3 regions of the Vibrio sp. NH-7 genome follow, and region 2 is predicted to be linked to each of the others. Evidence: predicted binding sites of a transcription regulator. Region 2 holds the regulator's gene; each other region holds the start of a gene.
What was found. Region 2 encodes PurR, which represses purine synthesis genes. Its sites were predicted from a motif close to TNANGNAAACGTTTNCNTNA; they were not measured.
Positions count from the first base shown of each region.

Region 1: a site for PurR is predicted at 1,601-1,620, ahead of ACUALS_RS00605 (NCS2 family permease). Genes of this name have one in related genera too.
Region 3: a site for PurR is predicted at 2,047-2,066, ahead of metK (methionine adenosyltransferase). Genes of this name have one in related genera too.

Region 1 is NZ_CM132187.1:115,260-119,549, forward strand. Features, by position in the region: gene spoT (bifunctional GTP diphosphokinase/guanosine-3',5'-bis pyrophosphate 3'-pyrophosphohydrolase) at 1-286, opposite strand, end outside; gene rpoZ (DNA-directed RNA polymerase subunit omega) at 328-600, opposite strand; gene gmk (guanylate kinase) at 753-1,376, opposite strand; purine riboswitch at 1,673-1,772, shown strand; gene ACUALS_RS00605 (NCS2 family permease) at 1,839-3,209, shown strand; gene ACUALS_RS00610 (phosphate-starvation-inducible protein PsiE) at 3,316-3,741, shown strand; gene ACUALS_RS00615 (hypothetical protein) at 3,903-4,290, shown strand, end outside.
Region 2 is NZ_CM132187.1:1,069,985-1,074,274, reverse strand. Features, by position in the region: gene elyC (envelope biogenesis factor ElyC) at 1-293, shown strand, start outside; gene torR (two-component system response regulator TorR) at 342-1,055, opposite strand; gene torD (molecular chaperone TorD) at 1,291-1,938, shown strand; gene purR (HTH-type transcriptional repressor PurR) at 2,154-3,161, shown strand; cyclic di-GMP riboswitch class I at 3,307-3,393, shown strand; gene ACUALS_RS05090 (TfoX/Sxy family DNA transformation protein) at 3,595-4,188, shown strand.
Region 3 is NZ_CM132187.1:394,892-399,181, forward strand. Features, by position in the region: gene ACUALS_RS02100 (DUF2189 domain-containing protein) at 1-471, opposite strand, end outside; gene metK (methionine adenosyltransferase) at 748-1,902, opposite strand; gene tkt (transketolase) at 2,220-4,214, shown strand.

The DNA.
Region 1 (4,290 bases), 950 kb from region 2:
GTTCAGCAACGGTATTGCCAAATTGTTCTTCCAGTTCTTCTTTGGTGACTTCGGTGTCTTCAATCACATCGTGGAGAAGTGCCGCTTGGAGAGTCTCAATATCAAGGCGCATTTCAGCCAAAATACGAGCAACAGCAACGGGGTGGATAATGTACGGTTCACCGCTAGAGCGGGTTTGCCCTTCATGGGCGTCTTTCGCTACCACATAAGATTGACGCAGAGCCTCAATTTGAGGCTCTGTTAGGTATTCTTGGGCAACGTCTTTGAGGCTATCGAATAGATACAAACTTTAGGCCCGAAAAGATAGTTGTAGTGAAGAGAGTCAGATTAGCGGTTGTGAGCGATGCTGCTTACTGCTGCTAATTCTGCTGCTTCTTGCTCTTGCTGTTCCTGACGCTCACGAGCATCTAGGATCTCTTTAGTGATAAGGCTTTCTTCGATTTCGCGTAGAGCGATAACCGTTGGCTTATCGTTCTCTTCTGGCACTAGTGAATCTTTACCGCCAGTTTGCATTTGACGAGCGCGGCGAGCCGCAATGAGAACTAGGTCGAAACGGTTGCCAACTTTTTCAACAGCGTCTTGAACAGTTACGCGTGCCATGAGGACTCCAAATAGTTAACTAAAATTTTGTATGACGAGAAATTATACAGGCTGACGGTTCCTAGTGTCTAGACTTATGTATCTAGCCAAGCTAGGAAAGATCATCAAAAGATCCTCAGATCGTTTGTCGATTCAGCCTGCAAAAATAGAAATTACTCTGCTAACAGAGCGTCAAGCATGCCTTTATATTTAGCAGCTTGCTTGTCTTGCTTCAATCTTTCTGCACGGATGATGGCTTTGAAGTCCATAAGGGCATTGTCAAAATCATCATTAACGATCACGTAGTCGTACTCGTTGTAGTGTGAAATTTCTGATTTGGCTTCAGCCATGCGTTTGGCAATGACGGCTTCGCTATCTTGGCCTCGAGCATTCAAACGACGCTCAAGTTCACCATTTGATGGTGGCAAAATAAATAGGCTTTTCGCTTGTGGCATTTGCTCACGGATTTGGCGTGCGCCTTGCCAGTCGATGTCTAGGAATACGTCGATGCCTTTATCTAGGTTCTCTTCAATCCAAATACGTGATGTACCGTAGTAGTTACCGAAGACTTCGGCATACTCAAGGAAGGCGCCTTGCTCAATCAGCTCTTCAAAGTGTTCTTTCTGCACGAAATGGTAATGAACACCATCTTGCTCCCCAGGGCGCATGCCGCGAGTCGTATGCGATACAGACACCTTCATTGCGTAAGTAGGGTTGGTTTCTAGCATTGCTGAAATCAAGCTCGATTTTCCCGCGCCGCTTGGTGCAGATACGATATAAAGAGTGCCTTTGCCCATAGGTACAATTCCACGTTTGGTTTGATGTTATCGATGAGAAAGTATCGACGTATTTTAAAGATAGCACTGACCGTACTTGATCGCCGAGATGGTGAAAATTAGGTCAGAAAAATGGAGGCGAAGAGTAGCACAAATCGTCAATTTAGAACAACTACAACCCATCTTAGTGTGAACATCAGAATGGGGCTTGTGCTTCGGTGAGTGATTTACGGGAATTATTGATCGATAGCAAACGTTTGCTTGATTTTGTGATTTCTATCAGAAAGGCGTTGAGTTTTTACTCGGGATTCGTACAATTCGCGCAAACGATTAAATGCTGTATATGTCTAGTGAATTGGATTAGACGTTTCTACCACCGAGCCTATCTTGGTGACTACAGTTTTTGTCTTGATGGTGGCAAGTCTATCCGCTCATTCAGCATTTGATTCCGACAACGTCTATTCAATCATTTAAGGTTTCTTTGTGAGTCTCGATACTGCCATCAAAGCCCAAAACAACCCGGGTATTCTTGAGTCCATCTTTAAGATTTCAGCGCGTAAAACCACGGTCAGCACCGAGCTGTATGCGGGTTTTATTACTTTCCTCGCCATGAGCTACATTCTGGCCGTGAACCCAGCGATTCTAGGTGGGATTCCAGGCATGGATAAAGGCGCAGTTTTTACGGCGACAGCATTAGCCGCTGCTGCTGCGACACTCATTATGGGTATTTGGGGTAACTACCCAGTGATGCTTGCGCCAGGGATGAGTATGAATGGCTTTTTCAAAGGCATGCTGTTAAGTGGTTCTGTGGCTTTGGTGTGGAATGAAGCCCTGTTTGGTATCTTCCTCTCTGGTGTGCTCTACCTACTGCTTTCTCTGACCAATATTCGTAAGTCGTTGATTGAATCCATTCCTGAAGACTTGAAAAACGCGATTACGGTTTCGTTGGGGCTCTTTATTGCTTTTTTGGGTTTAAAAAACGCTGGCATCATCGTTGACAACAAATTTGTTCTGGTGGGGATGGGCGATATTGCTAACCCTCAAGTGATCATTGCTTATATCAGTATATTTATCGCCCTTGGCTGCATGATCCGCGATATTAAGTTAGCGACTTTTATCTCTTTCGTGTCTGCCATTGTGCTGACGGTGATCGCGGATATGATGATGGGCACGAACAATGCGCCACTGCCTGAGCAAATCATTACCGCGCCACCAAGTATGTCTGGCACCTTTGGTGCGATTTTCGACCTGTCTGGGTTAACTGCAGAGAAGATGTTTGATTTACTGTTTATTGTGGTGATCTTCCTGATTGTCGACTTCTTTGATGGTATGAGTACCATCGTTGGTGTTGGCCGGGATGCGGGCATCATCGACAAAGATGGCAAGGTGCCAAATGCACGTTCGGCACTGGTAGCGGATGCCGGCGGTACTGTGATTGGTTCAGTATTGGGTACGACATCCATTACCGCTTTTTCTGAGTCAGGCATCGCCTCTTCCCAAGGTGCCAAAACAGGTCTGGCTGCGGTAGTGGTTGCAGGCTTGTTCCTCGTATCGCTATTCCTATATCCGCTGTTCTCTATCTTCTCAGCTGCGATGGTTGCGCCAGCGATGGTTGTGGTCGGTATCTACATGATTGGCCGCCTTGGTCAAATTCAATGGGATAAGAAAGAGTCACGCATTGCGGCCTTCTTTACCATTATGTTTACCGTGTTGAGCTTCTCACCAGCGAACGGCATGGCGATGGGCTTTATTAGCTACGCGTTCTCAATGGTTGTGGCGGGTAAAGGCAAAGAAGTTCACCCTGTCATCTATGTTTTAGGTGCTGTGTTCTTAAGTTATCTGATTCTCCTCTAATCGCAGTTCGACTTATTGCTAATGGCTCTACATCGGTAGAGCCATTTTTTATTTCTTACGCCGTGTTACACTGAGACCACTATCATATGGCAATGGAATCAAGGATATGCCATCTCATTTACCTCAGGGCTTTAGCCGCCCATTCCTTAAGATTTTTCATGCGTTAGAAGCGTTACTCTTGGTCGCCATCACGTTAGCCACCCTGTTTGCGATGGTGGAAGAGTTCATCCATGTTTTTGAACAGAAGAGGGTGCTGCTGACGGATATTCTATTGATGTTTATCTACTTAGAAGTACTCGCCATGGTGCAGCAGTTTGTGATGAACGGAAAAATCCCCGTGCGTTACCCCATCTATATTGCGATGATGGCCATTGCTCGTTACATCACCCTAGGAATGAAAGAGATGGATGCGATGTTGGTGGTTTGGCTGTCAGTAGCGGCATTTATTCTTGCCGCAGCCACCTTGCTGATTCGTGTTGGTCACCATTACTGGCCGTATGTTGATAGAAATACGCTGGAAAAAGACGAATAGCGGGTTGAAAGGCAGGCCAAGAAAAAGGGAGAGTAAATTCCCACTCCTTCTTCGCGTTACTGTGACCCGTCCTATTCGCGTTGCGCACTTTCAAACCGCTTATAATAATCACGGGCACTCACGCAGAACCTGGGTTCCGCCTAATGTGAGTTAAAGAAAAAATGAAACGAAGAGTATTGTGTTTTGGGGCCACTCTCTGTGTGGCGATAGGCTTTCCTGCCGTGAGCCAGGATTTTCTGCCTGTTAAGCAAGCTTGTGATGAACGCTACACCAATGATTTAGACGACCTGAAAACGACCGAGCCATCGAACTATGATTATTATCATTATATAGCGAGTGGTGGTTGTCCCGGCGTTGAGCTAAGAGAGGGGCGTTTTGAGCGTATTAATCAGCATTTTGCTAGGCTTGGTAATTTTAAAGCTCAGTGGGAGCTGACACCGGATTATACGATACTGGTTGAAAAAGCAGCCGCTGGCTCTATTCCCGCCAGAGCAAAAATTGTTTCTGCTAATACCGTTCCGCAAACAGCGCATTATAGCCGTGATAAAG
Region 2 (4,290 bases):
CCGCCTTTGTGAAACACAAGAAAATGGTCGTGGTGACTTCCGCGAGCCACATGAAACGGGCATTAAACGAGTTTCACTCAGCGGGCTTAAAACCCTACCCTGCACCAACAAACTACTTAGCTCACGATAACGTTACAGAGCCTTGGTCTAAGTACACACCCAAGGCAGTCTACCTAGAGCAAACCGAACGCTACTGGCATGAGACACTAGGAATCTTGTGGCAAAAACTCAGAGATTGGGCGTCGGAGTATGAGGAACAACACGTCATCGAAGCTCCAGAAAGCCAACTATAAAACAAAAAAACCGAGGTACATGCCTCGGTTTTTTACTCAATTCAAGGGTTAGTCCCCAGCAAACATGTAACCTTCACCGTGAACCGTCACAAAAATTTGAGGGTTCTTAGGATCAAATTCCATCTTAGCGCGCATGCGACGAATGAGAACATCGATCGTACGATCGTTTGGTGCATCCACTCGATGGCTAATCATGTTCAAAATGCGCTCACGGCTCAATACTTGATTTGGGTAAGACGACAGCGCAACCAGCAGTTCATACTCAGCTTTAGTCAACTTCACTGGTTCACCAGCACGACTTAACGCTCGTCGTTGAACATCAAATGTCCACTCACCAAAGCGTACTATGTTGCCATCTTGTTTGTCTGCATCGACCGTGCCTGATGAATTGCGCGCTGCCGAAATACGCCACAGCAAGTTTTTGACACGAACTAACAACTCTCTTAGCTCAAATGGTTTTGTGACATAATCGTCGGCGCCCATTTCTAGACCGACAATCTTATCAATGCTATCCGTGCGTCCTGTAACCAGGATAATCCCAATGTCTGACTGACTGCGAAGTTCGCGTGTTAGCATCAAACCATCCTCTCCAGGAAGATTGATATCCAACATCACTAAATCTATCGCATTGTTTTGTAGTGAATCACGCATTTGCTCGCCACTTTCGGCTTCGCTTACGTGGTAACCTTCATTCTGAAAGTAACCAACTAGCTTGCTGCGAGTTACTGCGTCATCTTCTACAACTAATACGTGATAGCTCATTTACACCACTTATTTACATTGGTCATCGTTCTAACGAGTATTCTATTCATAAACAGTAACATTTCTAGTATTTGTTACTTTAAAACCAAGAAAGATGATTTTTTCTTGATTCAAGACAAACCTAGGTCATCTGTTCATATTTTTCCATTTTTAGACTCAATTCTATACAGCTGACATTATCGCTGTTCATCTTTATTGGGTACACTAAACGCAGTTATTTTAGGAGCCTGACCTAATGCAAGAAATTAAATCATTCAATGAAAAACGCGCGGAAATCTATTGGTGGCTATCGAGCTTATTGGCGAAAGAGCTCACTCAAGAGGCGTTAGACCAATACCATTCAGCCGAGATTCGTTCGTTTCTCTCTGGGCTTGGCGACAACCCAGACCTAAAACCTTCTGTCGACAACTTAGTTGATGCACTAAATCGACTTATGGACCGTGAAGACGCGCAACTTGAGTTAGCCGCAGATTTTTGCGACTTGTTCCTTAAATCAGACAGAGACTCTGCCCTTCCATATGCCTCTATGTATGTGGGCAAAAGCGGACTACTTAATGACGAGCCAGCAAGAGAAATGGAAGCACTAATGCAAAAGCATGGCGTCCAAGTTGATGAAAGCCTAAACGAACCTGCGGATCATATCGCGATTGAACTCGACTTCCTTGGTAATCTGATTATTCGCTCGAATGAGCTTGAAAGTGATGGTGAAATGGAAAACGCACTTGAAGAGCAAGACAAGTTCATCAACCACGCACTACTTAATTGGGTGCCAAAGTTCGCCGCTAAGTGCAAAGCTTTAGATGATTTCGGATTCTACTCTGCCATTGTGATGTTAATGGTTGCGTTTATGGAACTTGACTCTCGCTACCTAAAAGGCGAATAAATACGAGCTTTTGTGACCACGAGCAGGGAACAAAAACGTTTTTATTTGCGCTTAGTTTGTTTGCGGTCTAGAATCGTGACCGCAAACGATAAAAATGAACGAATTAAATACAAACCGCTAATTATAAGCGGTTTTTGTGTTTCTGATACTTTCTGCCAGATTATCCTACACTTAGGAATATTGTTTCGTGGCAGTCATCGACAGGACAAAACCTTATGGCCACCATAAAAGACGTAGCGCGCTTAGCCGGCGTATCAACAACTACTGTATCTCACGTAATTAATAAAACGCGTTTTGTTGCCGAAGCGACCCAAGAAAAGGTCATGGAAGCAGTAACAGAGCTAAACTATGCGCCTAGTGCCGTTGCTCGAAGCTTAAAGTGTAATACAACACGAACGATTGGCATGCTGGTGACTCAATCAACAAACCTCTTCTTTTCAGAAGTTATTGATGGTGTTGAGAGTTACTGTTACCGCCAAGGTTACACGCTGATTTTGTGTAATACCGGCGGCATCTATGAGAAGCAACGCGATTATATCCGCATGCTTGCAGAAAAGCGCGTAGACGGCATCTTGGTAATGTGTTCTGACCTCACAGAAGAACTCAGCGAAATGCTTGACCGTCATAAAGACATTCCTAAAGTGGTCATGGACTGGGGTCCTGAGAGCTCACAAGCTGACAAAATCATCGACAACTCAGAAGAAGGCGGCTATCTAGCGACTAAATACCTGATTGAGCGTGGCCACAAAGATATTGCTTGTTTGAGCGGGCACTTCGAAAAAGCAGCATGTCAGGAGCGTATCGCAGGCTTCAAGCGAGCAATGAACGAAGCGAACTTGGCAGTTGATGAAGACTGGATCCTTGAAGGTAACTTTGAATGTGACACTGCAGTCCTAGCCGCAGACAAGATTGTTGCAATGGATAAACGCCCGAGTGCCGTTTTCTGCTTCAATGATACGATGGCACTGGGTCTAATGAGCCGCCTACAACAAAAAGGTATCCGCATTCCAGAAGATATGTCCATTATTGGTTACGACAACATCGAGTTAGCGGAATACTTCTCTCCACCGCTCACGACTGTTCACCAACCGAAACGACGTGTCGGTAAGAACGCGTTCGAAATTTTGTTAGAGCGTATCAAGGACAAAGAACACGACAAGCGAGTGTTTGAGATGCACCCTGAAATTGTCGAGCGCTGTACCGTGCGCAACCTCAACAAATAACATCATCACTCAGCGCCTGACTCTTTGATTAATTATCAGTCAGGCGCATATAACCCGCCAAATTACTGGACTAAGATCACATTTACTCACTACAAGTGTGATACTTACCTCAAATATTATTTATTCTTAACTTGTTCGATCAATGCCACGAACAGGGCAAACCATTTCGAAAGGATGGGACGCAAAGCCTCCGGCCTTAAGTATACTTATACAAGGTAGCGGGGTTGCCGATGGCAAAAATGCAAAACTAGTACATTAAGCTTTCTCGTAAACTGGACGCGTCTCAATACTGAGTATGAGCAGACATGGAATTCGTCGAGATTTTACGAAGTGTTTTCTTGTATGACACCTTACTGACAAAATTTCTGCATTATTTTGCTAATCTCTCGGACCTGAATTGGTGGCGTATACATATACACCGAGAAAATACAGCATGGATAAACCAATACTTAAAGACTCAATGAGACTATTTGAGCAACTTGGTCAAATTAAGTCTCGTTCAATGTTTGGCGGCTTCGGCATATTCGCAGATGAGACGATGTTTGCTTTAGTGGTCAACGATAAGCTTCATGTAAGAGCGGATGCTCAGTTAATCAAACAGTGCAATGCCCTTTCTTTGGAACCCTACGTCTACAAAAAACGTGGTTTTCCCGTTGTGACTAAATATTTTGCTTTAAGCGATGACATTTCCTCAGACAATGAAAAAACACTGGCATTGGCAAGACAAGCGCTGATCGCAGCAAAAGAAGAGAAAAAAGTACAATCGAAAGCGAAACCAAATCGCTTGAAAGACCTACCCAACCTGCGCTTGGCAACGGAAAGAATGCTAAAGAAAGCCGGGATTGACGATGTCGAATCTTTAGAAGAAGCGGGCGCTGTTAAAGCGTACAAGGCGATTCAATCGACACACTCAGCAGAAGTGAGCGTTGAACTGCTGTGGGCACTAGAGGGAGCAATCAGGGGCACACATTGGTCTGTTATACCACAAAGCCGAAGACAAGAACTACTGAATAAATTGAGCAACTAGCTCAATCAATCGATGAAAAAGCCAGCACTTGCTGGCTTTTTTAGTCTCTAAGGAAATATTTTCTTCTCGCTCTCGTTCTTATTGTCTATATCAATCATTCCC
Region 3 (4,290 bases), 680 kb from region 2:
TTGCACGGAAGGGTATAAGGCGTGAAGCAACGCAGCGATGCGCATCCAGAAAATCATACATACTGCCAGCAAGACCGCGAATGCCCATTGAGAGGTCGAATTGCGTCCGATCGCTTTCATTGAGTGAAGCAGGCTGGCGCTGTGTCCTTTCTCTCTTTCCCAACTCGCATCGTATAGACCGAGAGCGAGGAAAGGGCCGATTAGCATGTAAACAACGAGGCTAGGCATCACGACGAGGTGAGTTCCTTGCCATTGAACGAGCAATACAATACCAATCGCGGCGGCCATAAAGCATAAACCGTAGAATGCGCTGATAAGAGGCATTCTGATAAAGTCGTGTAAGCCCAACGAGAGCCAATGAAATGGCGCTGAAACGCTTACCTGATTACACGGAATGGTGCGAGCATATTCCGCGTCTGGGACTTCTTTATGTTTCTCTTTGAAGTCGTGTGGATTCACCGTACGAGGCATACATCCTCCTTGATCGATTCTCTGTTCTCACTGGGCGGTTTGGCAGCCCGAATGTGTTGGAAACTCGATGCCCGGATCGTTGACTTCTTGGTTGGGGCAAGAGTTTATCTTGTGTTACGAGATGAAATTCAATATAGACTCATCCCATTAACATAATTTTAACTATTGACCCGATGGCAAAAAAATACAACTTTCATCGTTACTTTTATCGGTAAAGAAAAAGGGCTTTTGGTGTCCCAAAAGCCCTTTTAAATTCGATTATGTCTTATGTTCTAATTACTTAAGACCTGCGAAGTCTGCAAGAATCGCTGCTTTATCTGTCGCTTCCCATGGGAACTCTTCACGACCGAAGTGACCGTAAGCCGCTGTCTTCTTGTAGATAGGCTGAAGTAGGTTCAGCATCTCTTGTAGACCGTATGGACGTAGATCGAAGTTTTGGCGAACTGCTTCTACGATAATGTCGTGAGAGACTTTCTCAGTGCCGAACGTTTCCACCATGATAGAGGTTGGATCCGCAACACCGATTGCGTAAGAAAGTTGGATCTCACAACGATCAGCCATGCCAGCTGCTACGATGTTTTTCGCTACGTAACGTGCAGCGTATGCTGCAGAGCGGTCTACTTTTGATGGATCTTTACCAGAGAATGCACCGCCACCGTGACGCGCTGCGCCGCCGTAGGTATCAACGATGATCTTACGACCAGTTAGACCACAGTCACCCATTGGGCCACCGATTACGAAACGACCTGTTGGGTTGATGAAAAAGTTAGTTTCTTTGTTGATCCACTCAGACGGCAATACTGGCTTGATGATCTCTTCCATTACCGCTTCACGTAGGTCAGGAGTTGATACTGAGTCACAGTGCTGAGTTGAAAGAACAACCGCATCGATACCCACAATCTTACCTTGATCGTATTGGAACGTTACCTGAGATTTCGCATCTGGACGTAGGAAGTTTAGTTTGCCGCTCTTACGTACTTCTGCTTGTTTTTCAACTAAGCGGTGTGCGTAAGTGATAGGTGCTGGCATTAGGATTTCTGTTTCGTTGGTTGCGTAACCAAACATAATGCCTTGGTCCCCTGCGCCTTGCTCTTTAGGGTCGGCTTTGTCAACACCTTGGTTGATGTCTGGTGACTGCTTACCGATAGTGTTTAGAACGGCGCAAGAATCCGCGTCAAAACCCATATCAGAGTGAACGTAGCCAATCTCACGCACGGTTTGACGCGTTAGCTCTTCGATATCTACCCATGCTGAAGTCGTGATCTCACCACCAACCATGACCATACCGGTTTTAACGTAAGTTTCACACGCGACACGTGCTTTTGGGTCTTGTTCTAGAATTGCATCAAGAACAGCATCAGAAATTTGGTCTGCAATTTTATCTGGATGACCTTCTGATACCGACTCAGAAGTGAATAGGTGCTTAGCCATGTTAGCTCCACTATATCTGGTTAATGTTGGAGGTTTGGTAACACTCCAGCATTCAATAATATTAAAAACTGTAGGTGTATCTACATCTAGACGTCTATTCTAGTTTTGAATGCTCGAATTACAAGCTCTTTTTTATTATTAGATAAAACCAAACGTTTGCCTTAAATTGGCTTCAAATGAGTAACTGCGAGCGATTTGCTGCGAAAGGTCGGAAATTTGTGAACAAATGGCTTGGAAAACGTTTGCACAGCTAGATTCGCTTTGAGAGAATTATCGCCCACATTTATATGATTCGCTTAATGCACTCAGGAGCTGACATGTCTTCTCGTCAACATCTCGCTAATGCTATCCGCGCTCTAAGCATGGATGGTGTACAACAGGCTAACTCTGGCCACCCAGGCGCCCCTATGGGTATGGCTGATATCGCTGAAGTTCTTTGGCGCGCTCACCTAAACCACAACCCAGCAAACCCAGAATGGGCTGACCGCGACCGTTTCGTTCTTTCAAATGGCCACGGCTCTATGCTGATTTACTCTTTGCTACACCTTTCGGGTTACGAGTTATCGATTGACGATCTGAAAAACTTCCGTCAGTTGCACTCTAAAACGCCGGGTCACCCAGAGTACGGTTACGCACCAGGTGTTGAGACAACGACAGGTCCTCTAGGTCAAGGTATCACCAACGCTGTAGGTATGGCGTTAGCTGAGAAGACGTTGGCAGCACAGTTCAACAAAGAAGGCCACGACATCGTTGACCACTTCACTTATGCATTCATGGGTGACGGCTGTCTGATGGAAGGTATCTCTCACGAAGCATGCTCTCTAGCAGGTACACTAGGGCTTGGCAAGCTGATTGCTTTCTGGGATGACAACGGCATCTCTATCGATGGTCACGTTGAAGGCTGGTTCTCTGATGACACACCTAAGCGTTTTGAAGCTTACGGCTGGCATGTAATTCCAGCGGTAGACGGTCACGATCCTGAAGCGATCAACGCAGCAATCATCGCCGCTAAAGCGGATCCTCGTCCAACTCTGATTTGTACTAAAACAGTGATCGGTTTTGGTTCGCCTAACAAGTCTGGTTCTCACGATTGTCACGGTGCACCACTAGGCGCAGAAGAAATTGCAGCGACTCGCAAGCAACTTGGTTGGGAGCACGGTCCATTTGAAATTCCTGCTGATGTTTATGCACAGTGGGATGCAAAACAAGCGGGTGCTGAAAAAGAAGCAGCATGGAATGCTAAGTTCGATGCTTATGCCGCGGCATACCCTGCAGAAGCAGCTGAGCTTAAGCGTCGCCTAAACGGTGAACTACCAGCGCAGTGGGAAGAGAAAGCAAATGCAATCATTGCTGACCTTCAAGCGAACCCAGCAAACATTGCATCACGTAAAGCGTCTCAAAACGCGTTAGAAGCGTTCGGTGCGATGCTACCAGAATTCCTAGGCGGCTCTGCTGACCTTGCGCCATCTAACCTAACCATGTGGTCTGGCTCTAAGTCTGTTTCTGCTGACGATGCATCGGGTAACTACATTCACTACGGTGTCCGTGAATTCGGTATGACAGCAATCATGAACGGTATTGCGCTACATGGTGGTTTCGTACCATACGGCGCGACCTTCCTAATGTTCATGGAATACGCGCGTAACGCAATGCGTATGGCTGCTCTGATGAAAGTTCAGAATATCCAAGTGTACACGCACGACTCTATCGGTCTAGGCGAAGATGGCCCAACGCACCAACCCGTTGAGCAAATGGCTTCTCTACGTCTAACGCCAAACATGAGCACATGGCGTCCATGTGACCAAGTGGAATCTGCAGTCGCTTGGAAACTGGCTATCGAGCGTAAAGACGGTCCAACGTCGCTAATCTTCTCTCGTCAAAACCTTGCACAGCAAGAGCGTGATGCAGAGCAACTAGCGAACATTGCTAAAGGTGCTTACATCCTGAAAGATTGTGCTGGCAAACCAGAGCTAATCCTTATCGCAACAGGTTCAGAAGTTGAGCTAGCAGTAGAAGCAGCAGCACAGCTAACAGCTGAAGGTAAACAAGTACGCGTTGTTTCAATGCCATCTACAGATGCATTCGACAAGCAAGACGCAGCTTACCGTGAAGCAGTACTGCCATCAGACGTAACTGCGCGTATCGCTATCGAAGCAGGTATCGCTGACTTCTGGTACAAGTACGTTGGCTTCGGCGGCAAGATCATCGGTATGACAACGTTCGGTGAATCTGCTCCAGCAGGCGAACTGTTCAAAATGTTCGGTTTCACCACTGAAAACGTAGTGAATACAGCGAAAGAACTACTTTCTTAATTTAGTTCGTATTAACGATAAAGAGAAAACCGAGCCATTTGGCTCGGTTTTTTATGCGTTCAAGTAAAGTCTGCGC